3 regions of the Microbacterium immunditiarum genome follow, and region 3 is predicted to be linked to each of the others. Evidence: predicted binding sites of a transcription regulator. Region 3 holds the regulator's gene; each other region holds the start of a gene.
What was found. The regulator LexA, encoded in region 3, represses DNA repair genes until DNA is damaged. The targets are predictions, from matches to a motif close to TCGAACANNTGTTCGA.

Region 1: a site for LexA is predicted at 2,809-2,824, ahead of BJ991_RS07250 (HNH endonuclease signature motif containing protein). Genes of this name have one in related genera too.
Region 2: a site for LexA is predicted at 2,236-2,251, ahead of BJ991_RS03390 (intein-containing Rv2578c family radical SAM protein). Genes of this name have one in related genera too.

What each region holds. Positions count from the first base shown of each region.
Region 1 covers NZ_JACCBV010000001.1:1,588,261-1,592,504, reverse strand. The annotation lists gene BJ991_RS18915 (hypothetical protein) at 1-194, opposite strand, end outside; partial or broken gene BJ991_RS18910 (TIM-barrel domain-containing protein) at 422-529, opposite strand; gene BJ991_RS07255 (VOC family protein) at 620-1,210, opposite strand; gene BJ991_RS07250 (HNH endonuclease signature motif containing protein) at 1,488-2,798, opposite strand; gene BJ991_RS07245 (TetR/AcrR family transcriptional regulator) at 2,945-3,715, opposite strand; gene BJ991_RS07240 (VOC family protein) at 3,784-4,176, shown strand; gene BJ991_RS07235 (DUF1697 domain-containing protein) at 4,221-4,244, shown strand, end outside.
Region 2 covers NZ_JACCBV010000001.1:753,117-757,360, forward strand. The annotation lists gene BJ991_RS03385 (alpha/beta fold hydrolase) at 1-105, shown strand, start outside; gene BJ991_RS03390 (intein-containing Rv2578c family radical SAM protein) at 121-2,226, opposite strand; gene BJ991_RS03395 (acyl-CoA dehydrogenase family protein) at 2,438-3,601, shown strand; gene BJ991_RS03400 (GNAT family N-acetyltransferase) at 3,713-4,244, opposite strand, start outside.
Region 3 covers NZ_JACCBV010000001.1:2,981,855-2,986,098, reverse strand. The annotation lists gene BJ991_RS13955 (hypothetical protein) at 1-1,214, opposite strand, end outside; gene lexA (transcriptional repressor LexA) at 1,378-2,061, opposite strand; gene BJ991_RS13945 (LysM peptidoglycan-binding domain-containing protein) at 2,336-2,695, shown strand; gene BJ991_RS13940 (histidinol-phosphate transaminase) at 2,711-3,805, shown strand; gene hisB (imidazoleglycerol-phosphate dehydratase HisB) at 3,802-4,244, shown strand, end outside.

The DNA.
Region 1 (4,244 bases), 1.4 Mb from region 3:
CCGCCGCCCGTGATGCGGTCGCCGGTCCAGGCATCCGCCCATTCCCCCTCGGGGGTCTCGGGAAGGTAGACCGACCACTCGGTCGCGCCCTCTTCGAGCACGGGCGCCACGAGGATGTCGTCGCCGAGCAGCCACTGGGTCGGTGCCGTCCACACGGCGGGGTCGTCGGGCCACTCGAAGAACAGCGGGCGCATGAGCGGCCGGTCGGTCGCGATCGTCGCCGCGGCGGAACGCTCGAGGTACGGCACGAGCCGCTCACGCAGCTTCGTGTACCGGCGGAAGAGCGGCAGCACGCGCTCGTCGCCCGTGCGCTCGGCGATGTTCCACGGCGTGCGGTCGCGCGACGGGCTGCGGGGATCTCGCCGGAGAAGCCGGCGATGTCCCAGCCCCAGTAGACGATGCCGGATGCCGCGGCCGTGAGCCCCGCGTTCATCGACCAGCGGAACGCCTCCCACGTCGAGTTCTCGTCCCCCGCCCAGAACGCGCCGTGCGCCTGCGCTCCCGCGAAGCCCGCACGGCTGAACGTCACGGGAGCTCTTCCCCGAAGAACGTATGTCGTCGGCGGTGTCAAGCAACCCGTGGTGACGGGCGAAGGCAGGTGTGATTCAGCGCCGGTTCGTCAGCGACGCGGGTCGCGCAGGGATGCCACCGCTTCGAGAAGTGTGGAGTGGATGTACGTCAGCTCTGGTGAGGAGTACGACTCCCAGGTCTCGTCGGCTCCGGGTTCGGCGTTGGGCTCGGCATCCGGCTCGGTCCAGGTCCCGGACCAGGTCTGGCTGTCGGCGTCGCCGGTGTCGGCTGGCGCGGGGTTGTGGGCGTACACCCACCACAGGTTCTGCTGCGGGTCCACGAAGCGCGAGAAGACGTCGCCCCAGAAGTCTGTCGGGTTGGTCACGATCCGCCCTCCCCGTTGGACGGCTCGCTCAAGCGTCGCGTCGACGTCGTCGACGTACACGCGGGTGAACGCAGGCGTGAACGGCCAGTCGGCTTTGCGGTCGGCCACGGTGATCATCGAATCGCCGATGAGCAGCTCGGAGTGCAGGATCGTGCCGTCCCCGTCGAGCGTGCGGGCTTCGGGAACGTCTATCGCTCCGAAGACGTACTCGAGAAACTCGATGAGCTCGGCGGCGTTGTCGGCCATGATGAACGGGTTGACGGTGTTCGAACCGACTGGCGCGGGCGGAACGGCGGGACGGGGACGGTCGGACACGGCGGCTCCTCTCGATGTCGTCGTGACCACGTTGGCACGGCGGATGCCTCGACGACAGGGCATCGGCGGACCGGTGCGGTGAGGTGGCCCGGAGGCGCGTTTGCCGTCCACTGACGTCGCTGCGCACTGAGCGTGGCAGGCGGGCGCCGGCGCGACTGCCGCTGCTGTCGGGCGCGAGGGTTCGGTGCGGAGGTTCGCCGCGGAGCTTCGCCGCGGAGCAGGACCCCGGGGCCGGGCCTCGCACGCACACCGGCGCCACCCTCGGCGCCCGGGCGTGTCAGAAGGGTGCGTTGGCGGCGTCGGCGGGTCGGAACACGGGCACGCGGCGTTCCGGTTGCACCACGTAGGTGCGACCCGCGGGAGATCTCCACTCGAGCGCTCCCCCGCTTTCGGGGACCTGTCTCACTCGCCACCCGCCGTGGTGTTTCACCGTGTGGTGCCCCTTGCACAAGGGGGCGAGGTTGTCGAGCGAGGTCTCCCCGCCGTGTTCCCACGCGATGGTGTGGTCGATCTCGCAGCGGGAGGCGGGGATGCCGCATCCGGGAGCCATACATCGATCCGCCCGCCACCTGACCAGTTTCCGCAGCATCGGGGGCGGCCGATATTGCGTCCGACCGGCAGAGAGCACCATGCCCGTTTCGGGGTGGGTGAGGATCCGCATCCATCCGTCCGCGCCGCCGCACAGCTCGCGGGCGCGGTCCAGCGCGATGGGCCCAACACCCTCCACCACCGCCGGCGCCAACCCCGCCACGGCACGATCGGTGTCCGTTTCGGCGAGGAGCGTCAGCGCGGGCACCGTCACCGCGACCGTCGCACGGATCCCGCGCACTTCGTCCGGGTGCACGCTGGTGTCGCCGTCGATGAGCAGGTCGCTGAGCACGTCTGCACGGAGCTGATCCATCGAGCGTGCGTCAATCGGCGTCGCGCCGCTGTCGCGCGGTGCCGTCTCGGATTCGTGGGCCTTGATCGCCTTCGCCATCGCGGTCAGGCGCCCGTAGATGGCGTGCGCCTCCACCGCCGGGATGCAGGCGCTGAGCCACGCCATCCCGTCATCGGCGCGCTCGACCACGACCCGCCGCTTTACGAGCGCCACCTCATGCCGCTGGGCGAGGGTGACCGACCGATGCATCTCGATCAAATTCCGCAGCGCTCGCCGGAACACGCCAACCGGGTGCTCCTCGGCAAGCCCGATCGCGTCAGCGATGAGCCCGTCGCGCACGTCGGGCTCGAGCTCGTCGAGGCGGTCGACGAGGTACTCGGCGTGGGCAAGAGTGATACGTGCGCGACTGAGTGAGTCCAGTGCGTCCGGGTACCGGTGCACGAGCGCCTCGGCGCGGCGGATGAGGTCGCCGGCGGCGTGCTCCGTGATCCGCATCCCCGCCGCCAACTCCAGCCGGATGCCCCGCTCCACCACAGTGGTGAGGTCCCGCCCGTACCGGGCCGCATCGGCCAGGGCCTCGGTGCGGGCTTCGTCGACCCGGTAGAACTGCTCAGCCGCGAACATCGCCACCATGTCGCCCGCCACGCGGACGCGATCGATCGCGTCGGGGACCTGGGAGGGCGGATAACCCTCGGCGGTGGCGGGCATGCTTCGACCTTAGAACATAGGTACGACATTCCGATTCGCGTTGGCGAGGCTGTGGAGAAATGCGGGTGGATTGTCGGTCGGTGGAGGAGGGGGGTCTCGAAACCGGGCTACGCCGGCCACTCGACCGGCAGGCGGCTCCCCCGCCGCTACCGCCCTTCGATCAGCACCGCCAACCCATCCAGCGTCCGCGCGAGGCCGAACTCCCACGCCCGCTCCTCGCTCCACGCACTCCCCTGCGCTTCACCCGCGGCCGCGCCGACGCGCACCGCACGCGGATACCTCTCCGGATCGAACGCCCGCGCCAGGATCGGCTGATTCGCCTCCCACCACTCGGCGTCGCTGATGGCCGTGTCGGTCGTCGCTCGCCGCGCATCGTGCGCCGCCCGGCAATGCGCCTGCACGAAACCCAGTACCCAACTCAAAGCCGAATCCGTATCGACATCCGACAGCGCGGTGTCGTCGAACGCCGCGAGCTCGTGCTCGTATTTCGCCATCAAGCCCGGCCCGAGGGGTGGGCGGCTGAGGGCGGCGACTTCGGTCATCCACGGATGCTGGAGCAGCAGCATCCGGTTCTCCTCCGCCAACGTCGAGACCCGCTCACGCCACGACTCCGACGCATCCCAGGAACGGCGCTCCATCCGCGCATACAGCGCGTCGACCATGAGATCGAGGAGCTCGGGTTTGCCGGGGACGTACGTATAGACGGACATCGTCGAGATGCCGACGCGCTCGGCGACCGCGCGCATCGTGAGCGCGGTGAGCCCCTGCTCGTCCGCGAGAGCGAGGGCGGCATCGACGACCTGCGCGACCGTCACGGAACGCGCCGGTCCCTTTCGGCGCGACGCCTCATTGGACGGCCCCCACAGCAGCGCGAGGGTCGCGCTCGGCGAGCCGGCGCCCGTGCGATCTGCGGTCATGGCCTCATCCTTGCACTCTTTCGCCGTACGTTATACATTGTACGTTGTACGAAATAAGGAGGCGCCTCTTGACCATCACCGATTCCGCCATCTCGCTCAACGTCGCCGATGTCGCGGCGTCGTCCGCGTGGGCGCGCAGCTACTTGGGCTTCGAGGTCGCGATGGAGGCCGACGGGTTCTGCTCGCTGGCGCATCCGGATGCCGGCTTCAACCTCATCTACCTGCGCACCGGGCTGTCGACGTTCAAGCCCGCGTCGGCGGCCGGCCATGCCGACGGGCTGCTCGTGGTGTTCACGGTCGACGACATCGATGCCTACTACGAGCGACTGCGCGAGGACGGCGTCGAGATCGTCACGCCGATCGAGACCGAGCCGTGGGGCGAGCGCTACTTCCAGATGGCCGACCCCAACGGCATCGTCTACCAGCTCGTGCAGTGGGTGACGCCGCCGGCTCAGGACTGAGCGACACACCGGCGCAGCGCATGCCCTCCCCTACTCTCGGAGGCATGCGCTGCGTCGCGTTCATGCGG
Region 2 (4,244 bases), 2.2 Mb from region 3:
GTGGTCACGGAGGGCCTCGGCCACAACCGGATCCTCGCCGCGGACCGGTTCCTCGACGAGACCGTCGATTTCCTGGTCAAGCCCTCGTCGGAGCACTTCGGGTAGGGCGCCGCCGCCGGCTCAGAAGAGCCGCGACGCCGCGGCTTCCGCCCGCATTCCCCGCGAGGTCGTCACGACGGTCGACCGCGCCGCGAGTCCGGAGACGGGCCCGCGGCGCGGACCGTCCTCTTCGCCCTCGCCGTCGAGCCCGTGCACCCGCATGAGCGGTCGCACGCGCTTCGCGAGCCACGAGCGGTATGCCTTCGAGGCGTACGCGGTCGCCCCCGGGTACAGCCCGCGGTACGACGAGACGAGCTCCGGATGCTCCCGCTCCAGCCACTGCATGAACCACTGCTTCGCCCCGGGGCGCAGGTGGAGAGCGCCGTAGACGACGCGGTGCGCGCCCGCCTCCTTGATGCGCGTCAGCGCGTGGTCGATCGCTGGGATCGAATCGGTCAGGTGAGGGATGATCGGCATGAGGAAGACCGTCACCCGGAAGCCGGCCTCGGCCGCCGCGCGCACTGTCTCGAGCCGCGCGGTCGCGGTGGGGGCGCCGGGCTCGATCGACTTCTGCAGGGCATCGTCGAACACCGCGATCGAGGTGGAGATCGTCACACGCACGGAGGACGCGGCATCCGTCAGCAGCGGAAGATCCCGCCGGATCATCGTCCCCTTCGTGAGGATCGAGAACGGGGTGCCCGACTCGGCGAGCGCTGAGATGATGCCGGGCATGAGGCGGTAGCGGCCCTCGGCGCGCTGGTAAGGGTCGGTGTTCGTGCCGAGTGCGACCGGCTCGTGCTCCCACGACCCGCGCGCGAGCTCCTTGCGCAGCACGTCGACGACGTTCACCTTCACGACGATCTGCGAGTCGAAGTCGTGCCCGGCGTCGAGCTCGAGGTACTCGTGCGTGCCGCGCGCGAAGCAGTTGTGGCTGACGACGCCGTTCGCGATGAAGTCGCCGGTGCCCGTAGTGATGTCGACCATGTCGATCTCGTGTCCGAGGTCTTCGATGCTCACGACGCGCAGGTCGGCGGCCGTCTTGACCGCTGTGCCGGCGATGGCGAGCTTTCGCGTGATCGCCGGCTCCGTCAGCCGGAAGAACCGCTGCCTCTCGGGAAGGCCGCCCGAGACGCGGATCGTGCGGACGCCGTTCGATCGCGCGGGCTCGGTGACGTGTGGGATATGGTGCACGTCGAGCGCCTCGTGGATGAGCCGCAGCGTCTCGGAATCCTTGTTGCTGATGCGGAGCACACCGCCCGAGCAGGAGCCCTCGGCGTCGAAGACACCCGCGAGAAAGCCGGCGTGCCACTCCGACGTGCGGAGCACGGGGACCGAGGTGACTCGCGCGATCGCCTCGACGTCGGCGCGTCGAGCGGTGTGGATGGCAGTCATCGCGCGACGCGTCTCCGTCGCGCCGACGAAGGGGCGCGTGACGGTCGGAATCCCCTCAGCGTCGAGAAGCATGCGCGTGCGATCCAACGCCTCATCGTCCGCGAGAGCCAGCCGGAACCTGTGCACGCTCGTCGTTCGGTCGCCGTACGTGCAGGTGCCGTGGAAGAGCATGCCGTCGCCCCGAATCATGCCCGTGAGGTAACCGCGCCGATACTCACCCTGCATGAACGGGCCCAGCCGAGTCCGCCCGCCCAGACCGAAGCCCAGGAGCCGGTCGCTCGTCGTCAGGTATGGCCGTTGCTCGGGCCCGCTCATCGCTCCGCGCACGTGCTTCCAGCCGCGCTCCGTGAGGAATCGGTGGTCGGCGCTGGCGACGAGCTGAGTGCCGTCGGCGAGCGTGACCCGGAACGCGCGCTTGCGCGTGGCCCACTTCGCCTTCACGCGCGTCGTGACGTAGTGCCGGTAGTCACCCCGCTTCTCCGAGCCGACGATCTCCTGGCCGATCGAGAGCTCGTCTATGCGACGCTGACGGCCGTCGGCGCACAGTACGAGGGTGTCGGCGCTTACGCAGTATGTGCACGCATGAGAGCAGCCCCGGTAGGGGTTGATGGTCCAGTCGAACGGCACGGCCGATGAGCTCGGCACGTGGTTGAGCGCCGACTTGCACAGCACCTCGTGGAACGTCATGCCGGCGAACTCCGGCGTCGTGACCGACTGCACGAAGCCGCCCAGGCGTTCCATGCCGGGGAGGGCCGAGGCATCCGCCGTCGCCAATTGCTGCCCTTGCCACCGCATGCGGACTATTCGAACAGAGATTCGAGGTAGAGTCAACCGACGCAGCGACGAATACCGAAGCGCATTCGAACGGATCGAACCTCTCCCGAGAATCATCGATGGAACTCGGTGCCATGATGTGCAAGACTCGATACCAGGCGCGCGCACACGCGAAGCCGTAGGACCTGGGCGTCCCACGAGGCCGCTCACTCGAAGACGAGAGGAGACGCGCATGGAGCGCAACATCTACGACGAGGACCACGAGGCGTTCCGCGACGTCGTCAAGGAGTTCGTCAAGCGCTACGCGACCGACGACAAGCGTCGGCAATGGGACGCCGACGGCGAGGTCGACCGTGCCACCATGCTCGCGGCGGGAGAGGCCGGCATCATCGGGCTCTCGGTGCCGGAGGAGTTCGGCGGTGCGGGAATGCTGCAGGACTACCGCTTCCGCTCGATCGTCCTCGAAGAGACCATCGGTGCCGGCCTCGGCTCGCTCGCGGGCGCGCTGGGCATCCAGGACGACCTGGCCGTGCCGTACATCGCGCACATGGGCACGCAGGAGCAGAAGGAGAAGTGGCTCCCCGGCATGGCGACCGGTGAGATCCTCGGCGCTCTCGCGATGACCGAGCCCGGCGCGGGCAGCGACCTGCGCGGCATCAAGACCACCGCCAAGCGGGTCGAGGGCGGGTACGTCGTCAACGGCGCCAAGACGTTCATCTCGAGCGGCAAGACCGCCGACATGGTCGTCACCTTCGTCAAGACCGGCGAGGGCACGCGCCCCGACGCCTTCAGCCTGCTCATCGTCGAGAACGGCATGGAGGGCTTCGACCACGGCAAGAAGCTCGAGAAGATGGGCTTCCACGGCTGGGACACCGCCGAGCTGTCGTTCACAGACGTCTTCGTCCCCGAAGAGAACCTCATCGGCGGCAAGGAAGGCCTCGGCTTCATCCAGCTCATGATGAACCTGCCCCTCGAGCGCCTCTCGATCGGCGTCGCGGCCGCGGCCGCGGGCGAGGCCGCGTACGTCTGGACCCGCGACTACACCCTCAGCCGTGAGGCTTTCGGCGAGCGCATCGCCGACTTCCAGAACACGCGCTTCAAGCTCGCCGACATGGCGACGACCGTCGACGTCATGTGGGCGTATGTGGACCGCGCGATGATGCTCTACAAAGACAAGAAGCTCACCGCCGAAGAGGCCGCCAAGGTCAAGTTCTGGGCGACCGATCGCGAATGGGAACTGCTCGACATCGGCGTGCAGCTGCACGGCGGCTACGGCTACATCACCGAGTACCCGATCGCTCGCGCGTTCCTCGACGCCCGCGTCCACCGCATCTACGGCGGCACGAACGAGATCATGCGCGACATCGTCAGCCGCGAGATCGTCGGCAAGCGCTGAGCTCACCGAGACCAGAGACGGATGCCGCGGCCACCCCTCGGGGGAGGGGGCGCGGGCGCGGCATCCGTCTCTATCTCTCGAGGAGTGACCGCCGGACGGCGACCGATGCGATCAGCCGTCGAGCACCGCGCGCAGCGCCTCGACGCCTTCGAGCTCGACCGGCGCACCGAGCAGCGAGGCGTTGCGGTCGCGCACCTCGAGCCAGCGCTCGCGCGTCATGAGGTAGTTGCGGTGGGCGACGGCCGCGCCCTCGCGGGCGACGGTCACCACGCCGTTGTGGAGATACCCGACCCTGCGCGAGACGGCGCTCGACGCCGGGTTGTCGACGAACGCGCCCGACGTCGCCTCGAGCGCGCCGAGTCCGTCGAAGAGCAGCTCGAGCATGAGCACGCGCATGCGGGTTCCGATGCCGTGGCCCTGATGCTCGCGGCCGAGCCACGATCCCGTCTGCACCTTCCGCAGCACGCGCCAGTCGCTGCCGCTCGCGCCCTGCATCCCCGCCGGTGCACCGTCGACGAGGACGGCGAGGTCGAGGTGGAGCTCCTCCGGGCCGACGCGGGGGCGGATGCTCCAGTGGTACGAGACGACCGATCGCGCGACCTCGTCCGGCGTCCCGCGCGTCCACGGGACCGCGAAGGGCATC
Region 3 (4,244 bases):
GCGAGCACCAGGATCACGATGCGCACGAGCAGGCGCTGGCGGTGCATCCAGTCGCCGAACGCACCTGAGTCGAAGCCCCAGCGGCGCAGCCCTGCCCGCGCATTGCCGGTGAGCGAACCCGCGAGGGTCCGGACACGGACCGCGGGCTCCCACCGGCCGCCGAGCCACGCGGCGATCGCGATGACGACGCCGAGGAACGTCGCGACGATCGCGGTGTCGCGCATCGCACCCGCCACGACGAAGAAGATCGAGTCGGTCGTCGCGGGCGCGACGCCGAGCGCGGGCGCGTTGAGAGAGAGGATCGCGCGGGCGGCGCCGAGCGCGATCACGAGCGCCGCGCCTCCGAGCGCGAGCGCGACGCCCGTTCCGAGCAGCGCCGTGGAGCGGCGGCGCGCCACGAGGATCCCGACGACGAACAGCGCGAGCGCGATGAGCGGCAGCCACCAGCCGACCGTGACGGCGATGTTGTAGATCGCGATGACGAGCGGAAGTGCGTCGGACTGCGCGATCACGATCGTGCGGTCGACGGCGGGGATCGCCTCGGCGAGACCGATTCCGCGGTCGACGAGCCGCTGCTTGAGCTCCTCGACGATGGGGCCGAGCTGGATCCCGAGGACACCCGCCTCGTCGATCGTCACGACGCCCGAGCCGTCGCCGGTCGCGGCCGCGACGAGCGCGCGGTGGCTCGCGATCAGGGCGCGCTGCCACACCTCGGCGAAGGCATCTGACTCGACGACGCGCGTGACCGTGCTCTCGATGAGTCCCTGCAGGCCGGACGCGGCCGGTGTGCGCAGGAGCTCGAGTGCGCGCAGCGCCGCGGGCGGCAGATCCAGCCGCGCCAAGCCGTCGAACAGGTCGTCGGTGAACGACTCGACGTCGAGCGACTCGTTGATCGCCGAGGTCGACTGCTCGATGACGAGCTCCTGAACGCCGGGGTCGTCGGCGAGAGGCGCGAAGGTCTGCACGAAGGTCGCCTCGTCGACGAGCTGGGCGCGCGTCCACGTCGACACGATCGTGACGGGCACGAGGATCCCGGCGATGACGATGCACAGCGCCGAGACGATCGCGCGCCAGCCGTTGCGACGACGCGGCGGGGCGGTGTCGGATGCCGCGGCCAGCGGTTCGACGGGCTCGGTGCGCTGCTCGCGCAGCCGCTCGTTCTCACGGCGAAGCTCTTCGAGCTGCGCGCGCAGGTCGTCGACGTCGGATGCCACGGTCCCACCCACCTCTCGGCTGCCCGCGCCGTGTCGGACGCGAGAACCCCGCCCGGCGGACCGCGCCTGTGCGTGGGCGCGGCCGACGAGGCTCACACTAGCGGCCGCCGCGCGGTGCCGCACGCGTGACACCCCGAGAGGGTGAGGGGATCGCCTCCGTAGGTCAGACGGCTCGCAGCACCGCGACGACCTTGCCGAGCACGACGGCCTCGTCGCCGAGGATGGGTTCGAACGCGGAGTTCCGGGGGAGCAGCCACGTGTGGCCGTCGCGGCGGCGGAAGGTCTTGACGGTGGCCTCGCCGTCGAGCATGGCGGCGACGATGTCTCCGTTCTCAGCGGTGTTCTGCGAGCGGACGACCACCCAGTCGCCGTCGCAGATCGCGGCGTCGAGCATCGAGTCGCCGCTGACCTTGAGCATGAACAGATCGCCCTTGCCGACGAGCTGGCGGGGGAGGGGGAAGATCTCTTCGATCTGCTGATCGGCGGTGATGGGCACGCCCGCGGCGATGCGGCCGACGAGAGGCACGAGCGCCGCGTCGCCGACCGGGGGAGCTGTGTCCGCCGGGTTCTCGGCGGCGGTGCCGGGCAGATCGATGAGCACTTCGAGCGCGCGGGTCTTGCCGGCGTCGCGCCGCAGGTAGCCGCTCAGCTCGAGCTGGTTGAGCTGGTGGGTCACGCTCGAAAGCGACTTCAGCCCCACGGCGTCGCCGATCTCGCGCATGCTCGGCGGGTAGCCGTGGCGGGCGATCGATCGCTGGATCACCTCGAGGATCGCGAGCTGCTTCTCGCTCAGGCTCTTGCGGCGGCGCGTCTGGGGCTTCTCGCGCCCGGTGGTCGCGTCGGTCATCTTCGTGCTCCTGTCTCACGCGCTCGGCCTGCATCGCGGGGTGCAGCGGTATTCGAATGTCGGAGCCCTGTGGTGGGGTGCTCTTGTCGAAACCGTATCCGGTTGCGACGTGTTCGCCGGACACGTGGCGGGCGTGTCGTCTTTCGAACGATCCGGCCTCGACACCGCACTTGACACACTACAGCATCGAAGATACGTTCGGTACAGAGATTCGCATCCGGCCCTCCCGGCCGAGTGTCGGATGCGAATCTCTTCCCACCGCACAGGAGGACCCATGAGCGCGATCACCGTTCCCGCACCCGCAGCTCCTGTCACGCGCCTGCGCCTCACAGTGCGCGGTCGCCGGGTCCTCGCGACGCTCGCCGCGCTGCCCGCGGTCATCGCCCTCGCATTCGCGATCATCGGCGGGGGCTCCGCGCTCGCGTCGCGCGACGAAGGGGTGCCTGCCGGCGGGTTCGCGACAGTCACGGTCGAGCCGGGCGACACGCTGTGGGCGATCGCCCTGGAGATCGCGCCCAGCGCCGACCCGCGCGACGTCGTCGACGCGATCGTGCGGCTGAACGCGCTCGACGGCGTGGTCATCTCCGCGGGGCAGGAACTGGCCATCCCGGCTCAGTACGCGACGGCGCCTTGACGCGCGCGCTCTACGATGGGACGGGTGAGCGCCAGCCTCGATGACCTCCCTCTACGTGACGACCTCCGCGGCCAGAAGCCGTACGGCGCGCCGCAGGCGCCGCTTCCGGTGGCGCTGAACGTCAACGAGAACACGCACCCCGTCCCGCAAGAGGTCGCCGACGACATCCTCGACTCGGTCGCCCGTGCGCTGCGCGATGTCAACCGGTACCCCGACCGCGAGTTCACGCCGCTTCGCGAGGCGTTCGCCGACTACCTCGGGCACGGCCTCACACGCGATCAGATCTGGGCCGCCAACGGCTCGAACGAGGTGCTGCAGCACATCCTGCAGGCGTTCGGCGGTCCGGGGCGCACGGCCTTCAGCTTCGCCCCGACGTACTCGATGTACCCGATCATCACGCGCGGCACCGGCGCCACCTGGACGGCGGGCACGCGTGGCCACGACTTCACCCTCGACCCCGCCGACGCCGCGTCACAGGTCGAGGCCGCGGCGCCCGATGTCGTCTTCCTGTGCGCCCCGAACAACCCCACGGGCACGCCCCTTCCGCTCGACGTGGTCGAGGCGGTCTACGACGCGACAGACGGCATCGTCATCGTCGACGAGGCGTACCAGGAATTCGCGCCGCACGACGAGCGGTCCGCGCTCACTCTGCTGCCGGGTCGAGAGCGGCTCGTCGTCTCGCGCACGATGAGCAAGGCGTTCGCGTTCGCGGGCGCCCGCGTCGGCTATCTCGCCGCCGATCCCGCGTTCATCGACGCGCTCCGCCTCGTACGCCTTCCGTATCACCTGAGCGCCCTCACCCAGGCGGCCGCGACGGCGGCGCTCCACCACGCCCCGACGATGCTCCGCATGGTCGACGAGATCGTCGCGCAGCGCGACCGCATCTCGGCGACCGTCGAGGCGCTCGGCTATCGCCCGTACGAGTCGTGGACCAACTTCGTCCTCTTCAACGGGGTCGAAGACAGCGCAGCGACATGGCACGCGCTGTACGAGCGCGGCATCCTCGTGCGCGACGTCGGAATCCCGCACCACCTGCGCGTGACGGCGGGCACCGAAGACGAGACGACCGCGTTCCTCGATGCCCTGGCCTCGGTAGGATCGGCCTCATGACCGGCGCAGCAAACCGCACCGCCTCGCTGCGTCGCGCGACGAGCGAATCGACCGTCGAGCTCGAGCTCGACCTCGACGGCACCGGCCGCAGCCGCATCGACACGACCGTCCCGTTCTTCGACCACATGCTGACGGCGTTCGCCAAGCACTCGCTCACCGACCTCACCGTGCGCGCCTCGGGCGACACCGAGATCGACGTGCACCACACCGTCGAGGACGTATCGATCGTGCTCGGCCAGGCGATCCGGCAGGCGCTCGGCGACAAGTCCGGGATCGCCCGGTACGGCGACGCTCTCGTGCCGCTCGACGAGGCTCTCGCGCAGGCCGTGGTCGACATCAGCGGCCGCCCGTACCTCGTCCACGCCGGCGAGCCGGCGGGCTTCGAGCTCCACCTCATCGGCGGCCACTTCACGGGCTCGCTCGTGCGTCACGCGTTCGA